3 regions of the Pollutimonas sp. M17 genome follow, and region 2 is predicted to be linked to each of the others. Evidence: predicted binding sites of a transcription regulator. Region 2 holds the regulator's gene; each other region holds the start of a gene.
What was found. The regulator HrcA, encoded in region 2, represses chaperone genes, less so after heat shock. The targets are predictions, from matches to a motif close to TTAGCACTCNNNNNNNNNGAGTGCTAA.
Positions count from the first base shown of each region.

Region 1 (4,199 bases), 950 kb from region 2:
GCCGCACGCCAATCGACGACTTGCGCTTTCAGGGTGTCGAAGAACATTTCCTCTTCGCGGGCCGCCATCATGGCCAGCCCCATGGACACTTTCTGGTCGTGGGACAGCTGCGCCAGCTCGCCGCCGTCCACGCTGGCCAGCGTGGCGTCGAAGACCGCATGCACACGATGCCGGACATCGGCCCCGATATGCTCGTTGCTCGCCAATTCGTCGGTTTTCTCGCGCAGGTCGTCCAGGGCGACGACCACCGCCTGGTTGCGCAGCGTGCGCTCGAAGGGCGAGAGCTCGTTCAGGCGCAGCCGCCGTATCAGGAAGCGCAAGCTGGTGCCATTGATGAACAAAGTCATCAGCACGAAGCCTGTGGTGGCCACCGCAATGAACTGGCGCGCTTCGTAGGGAACGTTATGCTGCTCGGTCACGGCCAGGGCCAGGGCCAGCGATACGGCGCCACGCAGGCCGCCCCACCACATCACCGCTTTATAGGAACGGCTGACCTTGGTGCCGAATCGCGTCAGTCCCAGCAGGGGTAGCACGCCGAATACCATCACGCCGCGCGCGGCAAGCGTCACGACGAACACCAGCAGGATCAGCAGCACCTGCATCCATGTGATATCGGCGATCATGCGCGGTATCAGCATGGCGGCGAAAACGAAAATCAGGGAATTGGCCCAGAAGCCGAACTGCGACCAGGAGCTGGACAACTGTTCGAAGGTCGCCGGCGACATGCGGGTGCGTCCGGTCGAACCCACCACCAGCCCGGCGATGACGGTGGCGACCACGCCGGAAACGCCCAGATAGTGCTCGGAGATGTAGAAGGTCAGATAGGCCAGGGCGACGGTCAGGGTTATCTCGGCGGTGGGCCAGCCGCGCAGCCAGATGAAAAGGCCGCTGGCCAGCCGCCCCATGAGGAAGCCCGCCACGCCGCCACCCAGGAAGCTGAGCACGAAGCCATAGAATACTTTGCCGGTGGACAACTGGCCGCCGCCGTACAAGACCGTCAGCAACACGGAATACAAGGCAATGGACGCCGCGTCGTTGAACAGCGACTCGCCTTCCACCAGCGTGGTCAGGCGCTTGGGCGCTCCGACCTCGCGGAACACGCCCACCACGGCGACCGGATCGGTGGTCGCCACGATGGCGCCCAGCATCAGGCATACCACCAGGCCGTAGTCCGACGCGGCGCTCAACGAAAAACCCACCGCGACCGTGCAGACGATGACGGCCACGATAGCCATCATCAGAATGGGGCCGATGTCGTCCAGCAGCCGCCGCACATTCAAGGCCAGCGCGGTTTCGAAAAGCAGTATGGGAAGGAAAACGAAGAGAAAGGTCTCCGACGACACCTCGAAATGCTGGAGCGAATCGAGGAAATCGGACATGACCAGCGGCGCCCAGCTATGGACATGTATGATCAAGCCAAGAACGAAGCCCACAATGGCCAGGAGGACGGAATAGGGCAGCCGAAGGCGGCCGGCCACCGGCGGCATGAAGGACACCAGCGCGAGCAGGCCGGCCAGTCCAAATACCAGGTGTCCTATCTGCATGATCGCAATCCTTTCGCCGTCCAGCCCTTTAGAAGCTCAAGAATATCGCTTTTTTCGGTGGATTTTTTCGGGGCGCCGGGATTTTTTTACCCCGGCCGGCGCAAGGCATAAAAAATGGGACACTTGGAGTGTCCCATAAACATCCGCTTCAAAAGGGAGGGGAAGAGGAGAAGCCGAAGCGGACGATGATCGGCGGCTCGCGCATCGATGGCGATACGCCGTTCATACAGATTAGTCACAAGCCGGACGATTAAGTTCGGGCACGGGCCGGGAAAGGTGTAATAAAAAATTTCCTGGCCGGATGCCTAGTCCGCCAGCGCCATGCGCAACTTCTTGAATGCGGCGGTTTCGATCTGGCGGATGCGCTCGGCCGAGACACCGAATTCAGCGGCCAATTCGTGCAGCGTGGCGCCGCCCTCGTCCTGCAGCCAGCGGGCCTGGACGATGCGCCGCGAACGGGGATCCAGGCCTTCCAGCGCATCGGACAGGCCCGCGCCCTGAAGATGATCGTAAGAGCGGCGCTCGAGAATGCGCGAAGGCTCCTGCCGCCCCTCGTCGGACAGGTAGGCAATCGGCGCATAGCCGTCCTCGTCGTCACCGGAGGTTTCGAGCGCCATTTCGCGGCCCGACAGGCGGACTTCCATCTCGCTGACATCTTCGGGACGGACGTTGAGCTCGCGCGCAATCTCGTTGACCTGCTCGGTATCCATCGTCTGGCCATCGGGGCGCATGCGGCGCAGGTTGAAGAACAGCTTGCGCTGCGCCTTGGTCGTGGCCACCTTCACCAGCCGCCAGTTGCGGACGATGTATTCATGGATTTCGGCCTTGATCCAGTGCACCGCGAACGACACCAGCCGTACGCCGCGATCGGGATCGAAGCGCTTGACGGCCTTCATGAGCCCGATATTGCCTTCCTGGATGAGGTCGGCGTGAGCCAGGCCGTAGCCTAGGTACTGGCGGGCGATGGACACCACCAGACGCAAGTGGGAGGTAATCAGTTGCCGGGCGGCATCCAGATCGGAATCATCGCGCAAACGCTTGCCCAACGCCACTTCCTGCTCTTGAGTAAGCATGGGCAGACGATTCACAGCGCTTATATAGGCTTCAATCGTGCCTAAGGCACCCGGATTGGAGATAGCCATGGCCAGCTGATTGTTGCTCAGCGCCAAGGATTGCGAAGCATGAGTCATCGATAAAGCGATCCTATAAAAGGCATATTTCTAATATTAGCACTCCAGCGCCGCGAGTGCTAATCTTGCGAAAAACCAGCTATGTACAGGTAATAAGAGCATTTTTCGTGCCGAAAGTTCGAATTTTGTTCCGCCCAGCCTATAAAATCGCTGTTGCGGAACTATTGCAAGCCCTACCTTTGTTCATGCCCCCGCGCCGGGGGCCACGGAGACCGTTTCCATGCTTTTGAAGAAATTCGCGTGTTCAGCCGCCCTGTTTGCCCTGGCGGGCGTCCTGCCCGCCGCCGCGCAGGTCAAAATAGGCGTGGTCACCTCGGCCACCGGGCCCACGGCCATGGTGGGCATACCTCAGAAAAACACAGTGCCGCTGCTGCCGACCAAAATCGGCGACCTAACGGTGGAATACATATCGCTGGACGATGCCAGCGATCCGACCCAGACGGTCACCGCCTTCAAGAAGCTGATCAGCGAGGAAAAAGTCGACGCCTTCATCGGCCCGACCGGCTCGCCCAATGCCATGGGCATCCTCCAGTTCGTGGCTGAATCGGGCACGCCCATGCTGGCGCCGGTGGGGACGGCGGCCGTCGTCCTGCCCATGACGCCGCAAAAGAAGTGGGTGTTCAAGACCACCCAGAACGACGACATCATCGCCAAGGCCCTGGTCGGCCACATGGCGAAGGCGGGCGTCAAGACGGCGGGCTTCATCGGCTTCAATGATGCCTACGGCGAGAACTGGCTGAAAGTATTCACCGGCCTGGCCCAGGACAACGGCATCAAGATCGTCGCGACCGAGCGCTATCAGCGCTCGGACAGCTCCGTCACGGGCCAGGCGCTGAAGGTTTTGTCAGCCAAGCCCGATGCCGTCCTGATTGCCGGCACCGGCACGGCGGCAGTCCTGCCGCAGGCGACGCTGGCCAAGCAGGGCTATAAAGGCCAGATCTACCAGACTCATGGCGCCGCGCTGCCCGCATTCCTGAAGCTGGGGGGCAAAGACGTCGAAGGCACCATACTGGCCGCCGGCCTGATGCTGGTGCTGCCGGAAATCGCCGACAGCAATCCATCGAAGAAAATCGCCGAAGACTACGTCGCACGCTACACCAAAATGTACGGCGAACGGCCGGCCACATTCGGCGCCAATGTGTTCGACGCCGGCCTGCTGCTGGAAAAAGCCATCCCGCAGGCAGCCAAATCGGCCAAGCCGGGCACCCGGGAATTCCGCAGCGCACTGCGCGATGCCCTGGAGAACACCCGAGAACTGGTCGCCACGCAGGGCGTCTACAACATGAGCCCCGAAGACCACAGCGGCTTCGATGAGCGCGGTCGGGAACTGCTGGTCGTGAAAAATGGAGAATGGCGCCTGCTCAAGTAGGCCTTGAACAGGCGCGCCTCCTGGAGCCTGTCATCGCCAGAAGGGAAGCCGCCCGGGCTTTAATCGGCGCCCAGGCGTTCCGCATGGAACGCCACA
Region 1 is NZ_CP107548.1:3,709,268-3,713,466, forward strand. Features, by position in the region: gene OEG81_RS17355 (cation:proton antiporter) at 1-1,544, opposite strand, end outside; gene rpoH (RNA polymerase sigma factor RpoH) at 1,850-2,734, opposite strand; gene OEG81_RS17365 (ABC transporter substrate-binding protein) at 2,955-4,103, shown strand; gene fghA (S-formylglutathione hydrolase) at 4,163-4,199, opposite strand, start outside.
Region 1: rpoH (RNA polymerase sigma factor RpoH) is a predicted target of HrcA. The motif match lies at 2,771-2,797, and genes of this name have one in related genera.

Region 2 (4,199 bases):
CATGGCCAGCGTCTGCATGGCCGCGCTCACGCGCTTGCCCAGGTCTTTGCTGGTTTTTTTCCGGGCGGCGCTCAGCTGCGCGGCAAACTGGTGATATTCCGCCCGGGCTGTTTGCTCGCGGGCCTCCAGCGCCGGGATGTCGGCGGCGGTCTGGCTGGCATTCAGCTGGTCTTCCAGGCTTTGTCCGAGGGCGGGGATATCCTCGGGCTCGATCTTGAACTTGCGCGCCAGGTCGAAGATTTCGGAAAGCCTTTGCTCGGCCTGGGCGAGCCGGTCGGGCTCCAGTTCGAGCCTGTCCAGGTAGCTGTTCAGGTCGGATACGGCCTCGGCCGCCGAGATGCGCGCCGACTCGATGGCGTCGTAGATGCCCTGCAAATGGGCGTCGTGGCGCAGCAACTGTTGCAGGGCGTGCCCGGCGGTGTTCAGCGCCTGCTGGGCGGACCCTTCATCGCTATCGAGGGCCGCCAGCGCCTGGGTCGCGCCGTCCAGCAGGGCCTGCGCATGCGCCAGGCGATTGTGGTCGTTGTTGATGGCGTCCCATTCGCCGGGCTGAAGGCCCACACGATTCAGTTCGGACAACTGCCATTCAAGGCGTTCGCGCTCTTCCTGCAGCGTGGCGCTGTTTGCGCGGGCGGCGTCCAATGCTTTCAGGGCATGCTGCCATTGCTGCCAGGCTTGCTGCACCTGGCGGGCCAAAGGCAAATGTCCGCCCTGGGTGTCCAGCAGTTCGCGCTGGCTGGCCGATTTCAGCAGGCTTTGATGCGCATGTTGGCCGTGGATGTCGACCAGGTATTCGCCCAGTTCGCGCAGTTGCCCCAGCGTGACCGGCAGGCCGTTGATGAAGGCGCGGCTGCGGCCCTGGCTGTCGATGACGCGGCGCAGGACCAGGGCGTCGTCGGCGTCGAGTTCCTGTTCGCGCAGCCAGCCGCCCAGCGTGTCGGGAGGATCGAACACGGCCGAGATATCGGCGCGCGCCGCGTTCTCGCGCAGCGCGGAGGCGTCGGCGCGGGCGCCCAGGGCCAGCGAGAGCGCGTCGATGAGTATCGACTTGCCCGCGCCCGTTTCGCCGGAGAAGACCGTGAACCCGGCGTCGAACTGGATTTCGGCCTGCTCGACGATGACAAAATCGCGTATATGCAAAGTACGCAGCATGGGCTATTCGACCTCGTCGGAGGGTTGCGGCATGTGGTTCCAGTACAGCTTGCGTCGCAAGGTGGAGAAGAAGCTGTAGCCGGTGGGGTGGATGAAGCGTACCGTATTCTGTGCCCGGCGCACCTCGATGCGGTCGCCGGCCTGGCAGTCGGACCAGGTCTGCATGTCGAAGTGGACGCTGGCGCCGGACTCTACCCGGCCCAGGGCGGTAACGGTAAGGCTCAGGGTGCCGCTGTCGGGCAGCACGATAGGCCGGTTGGACAGGGTTTGCGGCGCGACCGGAACCAGCAGGATGGCGTTCAGGCGCGAATGGACGATGGGACCGTTGGCCGAGAGCGAATAGGCGGTCGAGCCGGTGGGGGTGGCGATGATCAGACCGTCGGCCCGCTGGCTGTACATGAAGGCGCCGTCGAACTCGACCTTGACTTCGATCATGCCGCCGCGCCCGGCGCGGTTCAGGACGACGTCGTTCAGGGCCACGCCTGAAAAAAGGGTTTGGCCGTCGCGCACCACGCGCCCTTCGAGCAGGACGCGGTCTTCGGCCTCGTAGTTGCCCTGGATGACGCTGGCCAGGGCGTCGTTGGCGCTATGCAGGGGAATGTCGGTGATGAAGCCCAGCCGGCCGTGATTGATGCCGATCAGGGGCACATTGCTGTGCGCCAGCTGGCGGGCCGCGCCCAGCATGGTTCCGTCGCCGCCCATGATGACGGCCAGGTCGGCCTGATTGCCGATTTCCTGGTAAGAGGCTACGGTGTGTTCCCGTATGCCGGTATTCTTGGCCGTATCGGCCTCGATCAGCACTTTGCAGCCGGCGGCGCCCAGCATATCGGCCAGCTTGCGCAAAGGGGCGTCAAGACCGGTGTCCTGATAGCGGCCCACGATTGCAACGTTTTTGAAATGCATAAGGCGAATACCTGCTGGTTTGGTGGAATAATAGGACCCGTTGATTATAGGTTCCCGCGAGCGGGTTGTGGCGCTGGGCAGGACAACCCCGGCCTGAAAGTTTGCATAAAATAGAACCATGGATGACCGAGCGAACGCGCTCCTGAAAGCGCTCATAGAACGATACATAGCCGACGGGCAGCCCGTGGGGTCGCGGACCCTCTCAAAAATGTTCGACCTGTCGCCCGCGACCATACGCAATGTCATGGCCGACCTCGAAGACCTGGGGCTGATCCACAGCCCCCATACGTCGGCCGGCCGGGTGCCCACGCCCAAGGGCTATCGCCTGTTCGTCGACCGCCTGCTGGCGGTGCAGCGCTTCGAAGTGCTGCCGGCCAGCCAGATCCGCCAGATTCTCCCCGCGGCCGAGCCGGGCAGGGCCGTGACGGCCGCCGCGGCCCTGCTGTCCAATCTGTCTCAATTTGCCGGCGTCGTCCTTGCGCCCAAGCGCGCCCAGGTCTTTCGGCAGATAGAATTCATCCGCCTCTCCGAAAAAAGAGTGCTTCTCATCATCGTCACCCCCGATGGCGACGTCCAGAACCGCATCCTGTTCGTGTCGCGCGACTATCTCGAACAGGAACTGCTCGAGGCCAGCAACTTCTTCAATCAGCATTTTGCCGGCATGTCCTTCGAAGAAGTACGCCTTGCCATCGCCGACGAACTGTCCTCGCTGCAAGCGGACATTTCCCGCCTCATGCAAGAGGCCGTCGAGGCCGGCGCCGCCACGGCGGACACCGATGAATCGCTGGTCATTTCCGGCGAAAGCAAATTGCTGGACATTTCCGACATCGCCTCCGACATGGACAGGCTGCGGCGCATGTTCTCCTTGTTTGAAAAGAAAACCGACCTGCTGCAACTGCTGGACGTGTCCAGCCGCGCGCAGGGCGTGCAGATCTATATCGGGGGCGACTCCCAATTGGTTCCTCTGGACGACGTGTCCGTCATTACGGCGCCGTATGGCGTCGATGGAACGGTGGTCGGCACGCTGGGCGTGATCGGCCCCTCGCGCATGGCCTATGAACGTGTCATTCCCATCGTCGATATCACGGCGCGGCTATTGTCCAACGCGCTCAGCCACAACCAGTCCTGACGCGACCGCGCCGCCATGCATGGCGGCGCGGTCGCCGCGGCTTAATTTTCCTGATCCGGGCCTCGATCCACATGTCTTCCTTGTTCTCTTCGCGTTACTTGCCCGAACCCGCCGACCCGCAGGCCTTCAATCCGGATCCGCCGCCCCGCGATCCGGGCCCCGTAGGCGTGCTGCTGATCAATCTGGGCACGCCCGACGAGCCGACGCCGGGGGCGATACGCCGCTATCTGGGCGAGTTCCTGTCCGATCCGCGCGTCATCGAAATTCCGCAATGGATATGGCAGCCCATCTTGCGCGCCTTTATCCTGACGCGCCGGCCTGCCGCGCTGGCGCCGCGCTATAAGGAAATATGGCTGGAGCAGGGTTCGCCGCTGCTGGTCTGGAGCCGGGCGCAGGCGCAGGGGCTGCGGGACAGCCTGGCCGATCAAGGCATCGCGGCGCACGTCGAGCTGGGCATGCGCTACGGAAATCCGTCCATCGCCGATGCGCTTGCCAGGCTGCGCGCCGACGGCTGCCAGCGTATCCTGACTTTGCCCATGTACCCGCAATATGCGGCCAGCACCACGGCGACGGCGGTCGACAGCGTAGCCGCCTGCGCCGCCCGGATGCGCGACCAGCCCGAACTGCGTTTCGTCAAGCGCTATCACGACGATCCGGGCTATATCGACGCGCTGGCGAGACAACTGCGCGACTATTGGGCCGCCAACGGCAAACCCGATCGGCTCCTGCTCAGCTTCCACGGCCTGCCGCGCCGCAGCGTCGAGCAGGGCGACCCCTACTACCGCGATTGCATGGAAACCGCGGGCCTGCTGAAGCAGCGGCTGGGCGCCGACGGCGAACGGTTGCACGTATCCTTTCAAAGCCGCTTTGGCACCGAAAGGTGGCTGGAACCTTATACCGAACCGACCTTGCGCGAATGGGCCAGGCAGGGCATCGGCCAAGTGGACGTGATGTGTCCGGGTTTCCTCGCCGACTGCCTGGAAACCCTGGAGGAAATCCAGATGCAGTGCCGGGA
Region 2 is NZ_CP107548.1:2,760,754-2,764,952, reverse strand. Features, by position in the region: gene recN (DNA repair protein RecN) at 1-1,152, opposite strand, end outside; gene OEG81_RS13005 (NAD kinase) at 1,156-2,055, opposite strand; gene hrcA (heat-inducible transcriptional repressor HrcA) at 2,174-3,184, shown strand; gene hemH (ferrochelatase) at 3,256-4,199, shown strand, end outside.

Region 3 (4,199 bases), 1.8 Mb from region 2:
GGCGCTCGCGCCGGCGAGCGAGGGCCCTTAGCCGCCGGCATGCCGCGCGGCAAGGCGCCCGCCACTGCAATGCCGCGGCATGGTCCCTGGAGCGGTTCAATCGCCGCGCCCCTGCACCGCCGGAACCCGCCTGTTATTGAACGAAGCGAATGCCAGCGCAAGCACCGCCAGGGCGAGCGGTGCGAACGAGACCCAAAGCACCATATCCCAGTCATAGGCCGCCAGCAACCCGCCCGAGGCGAAGGAACCCATGGCCATCGTGCCAAAGACGATGAAGTCATTGAATGACTGGACACGCGTTTTTTCTTCGGGGCGGTGGCACTCCAGCACCAGTGCGGATGCGCCGATGAACCCGAAATTCCAGCCGACGCCGAGCAGGATCAGTGTGAGCCAGAAGTGGGCGACATCGATCCCCGTCAGGCCCACGGCGGCCGACAGGCCGGTAAGCATCAGTCCGGCCGTCACCACCCGCCCGGCGCCGAAGCGCGTGATGAGCCGGCCCGTAAAGAAGCTGGGCGCATACATGGCGATCACGTGCCACTGCAGCCCCAGATTGGAGTTCTCCTGCGAATGGCCGCACAGCTGCATTGCCAGGGGCGCGGCGGTCATCAGGAAATTCATGAGCATGTAGGAAACCGCGCCGCAAATCACCGCGGTGACAAAGAGAGGCTGGCGCACGATGACGCCTAGCGGCCTGCCTCCCGCGATCTCGGCCGCGCTGGGCTTGGGCAGCTTCACGCCAAGCAGGACGATGGCGGACAACGCGGCCACGGCCGCCTGCGCGATAAACGTGGCCACGAACATGTGCGCCGGCCACAGGTACATGGTGTAGGTGACCAGTTGCGGCCCCACCACGCCCGCCACGACGCCGCCGCCCATCACGAACGACAAGGCGCGTGGCCGCATCGCCGGGCTGACGCCATCGGCGGCGGCAAAGCGGAAGGTGAGCACCACGGCGGCGTAGGCTCCGCCGAAGAAGGTCGCCAGGCAGAACAGCCAGAACGAGCCGATCATGACTGCAAGCGCCGCCAGCAGACCGACCAGGACGCCGCAACCGGCCCCCGCCAGAAATGCCATGCGTCGGCCATACCGGCGCGCGATCGTGCCGGCCGGGAGGATGCAGGCGGCCATGCCCACCACGAAAATGGATATCGGCAAGGTCGCCAGCGTTTTATCCGGCGCAAGCGTGTGGCCGATGATGGCGCCGGTGGCGTAGACGACCACGGAGTTCGCCCCCGCCAGCGCCTGGGCTATCGTAAGACGTGCGATATTGCCGCGTTGTTCTCGTCCAGACAATGTGGGGACTTCTGCTGATTCGTGGAGTGTTGCGGTGTCCGGCAAGATATATCTCGATTCGAAATAAGCTTATGGTATTTAGTTATATTAACCCAGACCTGTTTTCCGCTGCCAAGAATAAACCGAGCGAATGTGGAACAATAGCAAGCTTAACCAACCTAGAGAGATTTTCATGGGCAACAAAATCGTTACTGAAGCCGATCGCAAGCGCACTCCCCGTCCCGCCGCTCCCAAGGGCGTGACCGTTACACAAATCCGCGGCCAACGTGTGAGCCAGGAGCGTGGCTCGCATACCCACCACAAGAAAAATCCCGGCAAGCGCGCCCACTCGGGTTAATTCCTGGTGGCAGTTCGCCACCAGCATCCTTCTGCCTGCCTAGTGACGACGCTGACCCTGGGTCCTCGCGCTTGTAAAATCGGCGGCGTCCAGCATCTCCTCCCCCTCATACCGGGGGCAACCGCGTCTTGAAGTTGATACCTGGAATCTTAGGACGGGGGATTCGACAGCCGGATGGCTCCCTTCTCTGTAAATGATTCAAAATGCAACAACCCATCTCCCCCCTCTTGAAGATCCCGACATCGTCCTTATAATTAGCACTCGAAGGGGTTGAGTGCTAACATCGCCCCTCTGCCTATTGATTAATCATTTATTGAACAGGAGTTCCTCCATGGCACTGCGTCCTTTGCACGATCGCGTGATCGTCAAGCGTCTGGACAACGAGCGCACAACTGCCTCGGGTATCGTCATCCCTGAAAGCGCCGCTGAAAAGCCCGACCAGGGTGAAGTCATTGCTGTTGGTCCCGGCAAACGGTCCGACGACGGCAAAGTTCAGCCTGTTGACCTGAAAGTGGGCGACAAGGTTCTGTTCGGCAAATACGCCGGCCAAACGGTCAAGGTCGATGGCGAAGAAGTCCTCGTCATCCGCGAGGAAGAAATCCTCGCCGTGGTTCTGTAATCGCACCCGAATCAATCAAGGAATTTTACAATGGCTGCTAAGCAAGTTTTATTTGGCGACGACGCACGTGTGCGCATCGTCCGTGGCGTAAACATCCTCGCCAACGCCGTCAAGACCACCCTGGGCCCCAAAGGCCGCAACGTCGTTCTTGACCGCTCCTTCGGCGCCCCCACCGTCACCAAGGACGGCGTGTCGGTTGCCAAGGAAATCGAACTGAAAGACAAATTCGAAAACATCGGCGCCCAGTTGGTCAAGGAAGTCGCTTCCAAGACCTCCGACAATGCTGGCGACGGCACCACCACCGCTACCGTCCTGGCTCAGTCCATCGTTGAAGAAGGCCTGAAGTACGTTGCCGCCGGCATCAATCCCATGGACCTGAAGCGCGGCATCGACAAGGCTGTCGCCGTTGCCGTGGACGAGCTGAAGAAGCTGTCCAAGCCTTGCACCACCAGCAAGGAAATCGCCCAGGTCGGCTCCATTTCGGCCAACAGCGACTCCTCGATCGGCGAAATCATCGCCAACGCCATGGACAAGGTCGGCAAGGAAGGCGTCATCACCGTTGAAGACGGCAAGTCGCTGGACAACGAGCTGGACGTCGTCGAAGGCATGCAATTCGACCGCGGCTACCTGTCGCCCTACTTCATCAACAACCCCGACAAGCAAGTTTCCGTGCTGGACGATCCCTATGTCCTGATTTTCGACAAGAAGATCAGCAACATCCGCGATCTGCTGCCCGTGCTGGAGCAAGTCGCCAAGTCCAGCCGCCCGCTGCTGATCGTGGCTGAAGACGTCGAAGGCGAAGCCCTGGCCACCCTGGTTGTCAACAACATCCGCGGCATCCTGAAGACCACCGCCGTCAAGGCCCCCGGCTTTGGCGACCGTCGCAAGGCCATGCTGGAAGACATCGCCATCCTGACCGGCGGCGTCGTGATCTCGGAAGAAACCGGCATGTCGCTTGAAAAAGCCACGCTGGAAGACCTGGGCCAGGCCAAGCGCATCGAAGTCGGCAAGGAAAACACCATCGTTATCGACGGCGCTGGCGACAGCAAGTCCATCGAAGCACGCGTCAAGCAAATCCGTGTGCAGATCGACGAAGCCACGTCCGACTACGACCGTGAAAAACTGCAAGAGCGCGTTGCCAAGCTGGCAGGCGGCGTTGCCGTGATTCGCGTCGGTGCGGCCACCGAAGTCGAAATGAAGGAAAAGAAAGCCCGCGTGGAAGATGCACTGCACGCCACCCGCGCTGCCGTCGAAGAAGGCATCGTTCCCGGCGGCGGCGTGGCGCTCATCCGCGCCAAGGCTGCCATTGCCAACCTGAAGGGCGACAACGTCGATCAGGAAGCCGGCATCAAGCTGGTCCTGCGCGCCGTCGAAGCTCCGCTGCGCACCATCGTTGCCAACGCCGGCGACGAGCCCAGCGTTGTGGTCAACAACGTGGCCAACGGCAAGGGCAACTACGGCTACAACGCCGCTAGCGGCGAGTACGGCGACCTGGTCGAGCAGGGCGTGCTGGACCCCACCAAGGTCACCCGCACCGCGCTGCAGAACGCGGCATCGGTTGCCAGCCTGCTGCTCACGACCGAAGCCGCCGTGGCTGAAATCGTGGAAGACAAGCCCGCCCCCGCAATGCCCGACATGGGCGGCATGGGTGGTATGGGCGGCATGGGCGGCTTCTAAGCCACTGCCCTTGCCTTCCCGGCCCGGGCCATGCGCCCGGGCATGCAGTCCAAAGCCTCCGATTCGTCGGGGGCTTTTTCATTTGCGCGCCCTGCGCAAAGCCGAAACAACAAAAAACCTATAATGCAGCGTCGACTTCCAACGCGGCCCCGCTGCGCAACCCTGGCCCTCATGACTTCGAACCAATCACCGTACAAAAGCAAAGGCGGCCTGGGCCGCCTGGTCAATGCCCTGCGCTATTCCGCCCAGGGGCTGGGCGCGGCGTTCCGG
Region 3 is NZ_CP107548.1:702,276-706,474, reverse strand. Features, by position in the region: gene OEG81_RS03415 (MFS transporter) at 97-1,296, opposite strand; gene OEG81_RS03410 (hypothetical protein) at 1,469-1,633, shown strand; gene OEG81_RS03405 (co-chaperone GroES) at 1,965-2,252, shown strand; gene groL (chaperonin GroEL) at 2,283-3,929, shown strand; gene OEG81_RS03395 (diacylglycerol kinase) at 4,101-4,199, shown strand, end outside.
Region 3: OEG81_RS03405 (co-chaperone GroES) is a predicted target of HrcA. The motif match lies at 1,888-1,914, and genes of this name have one in related genera.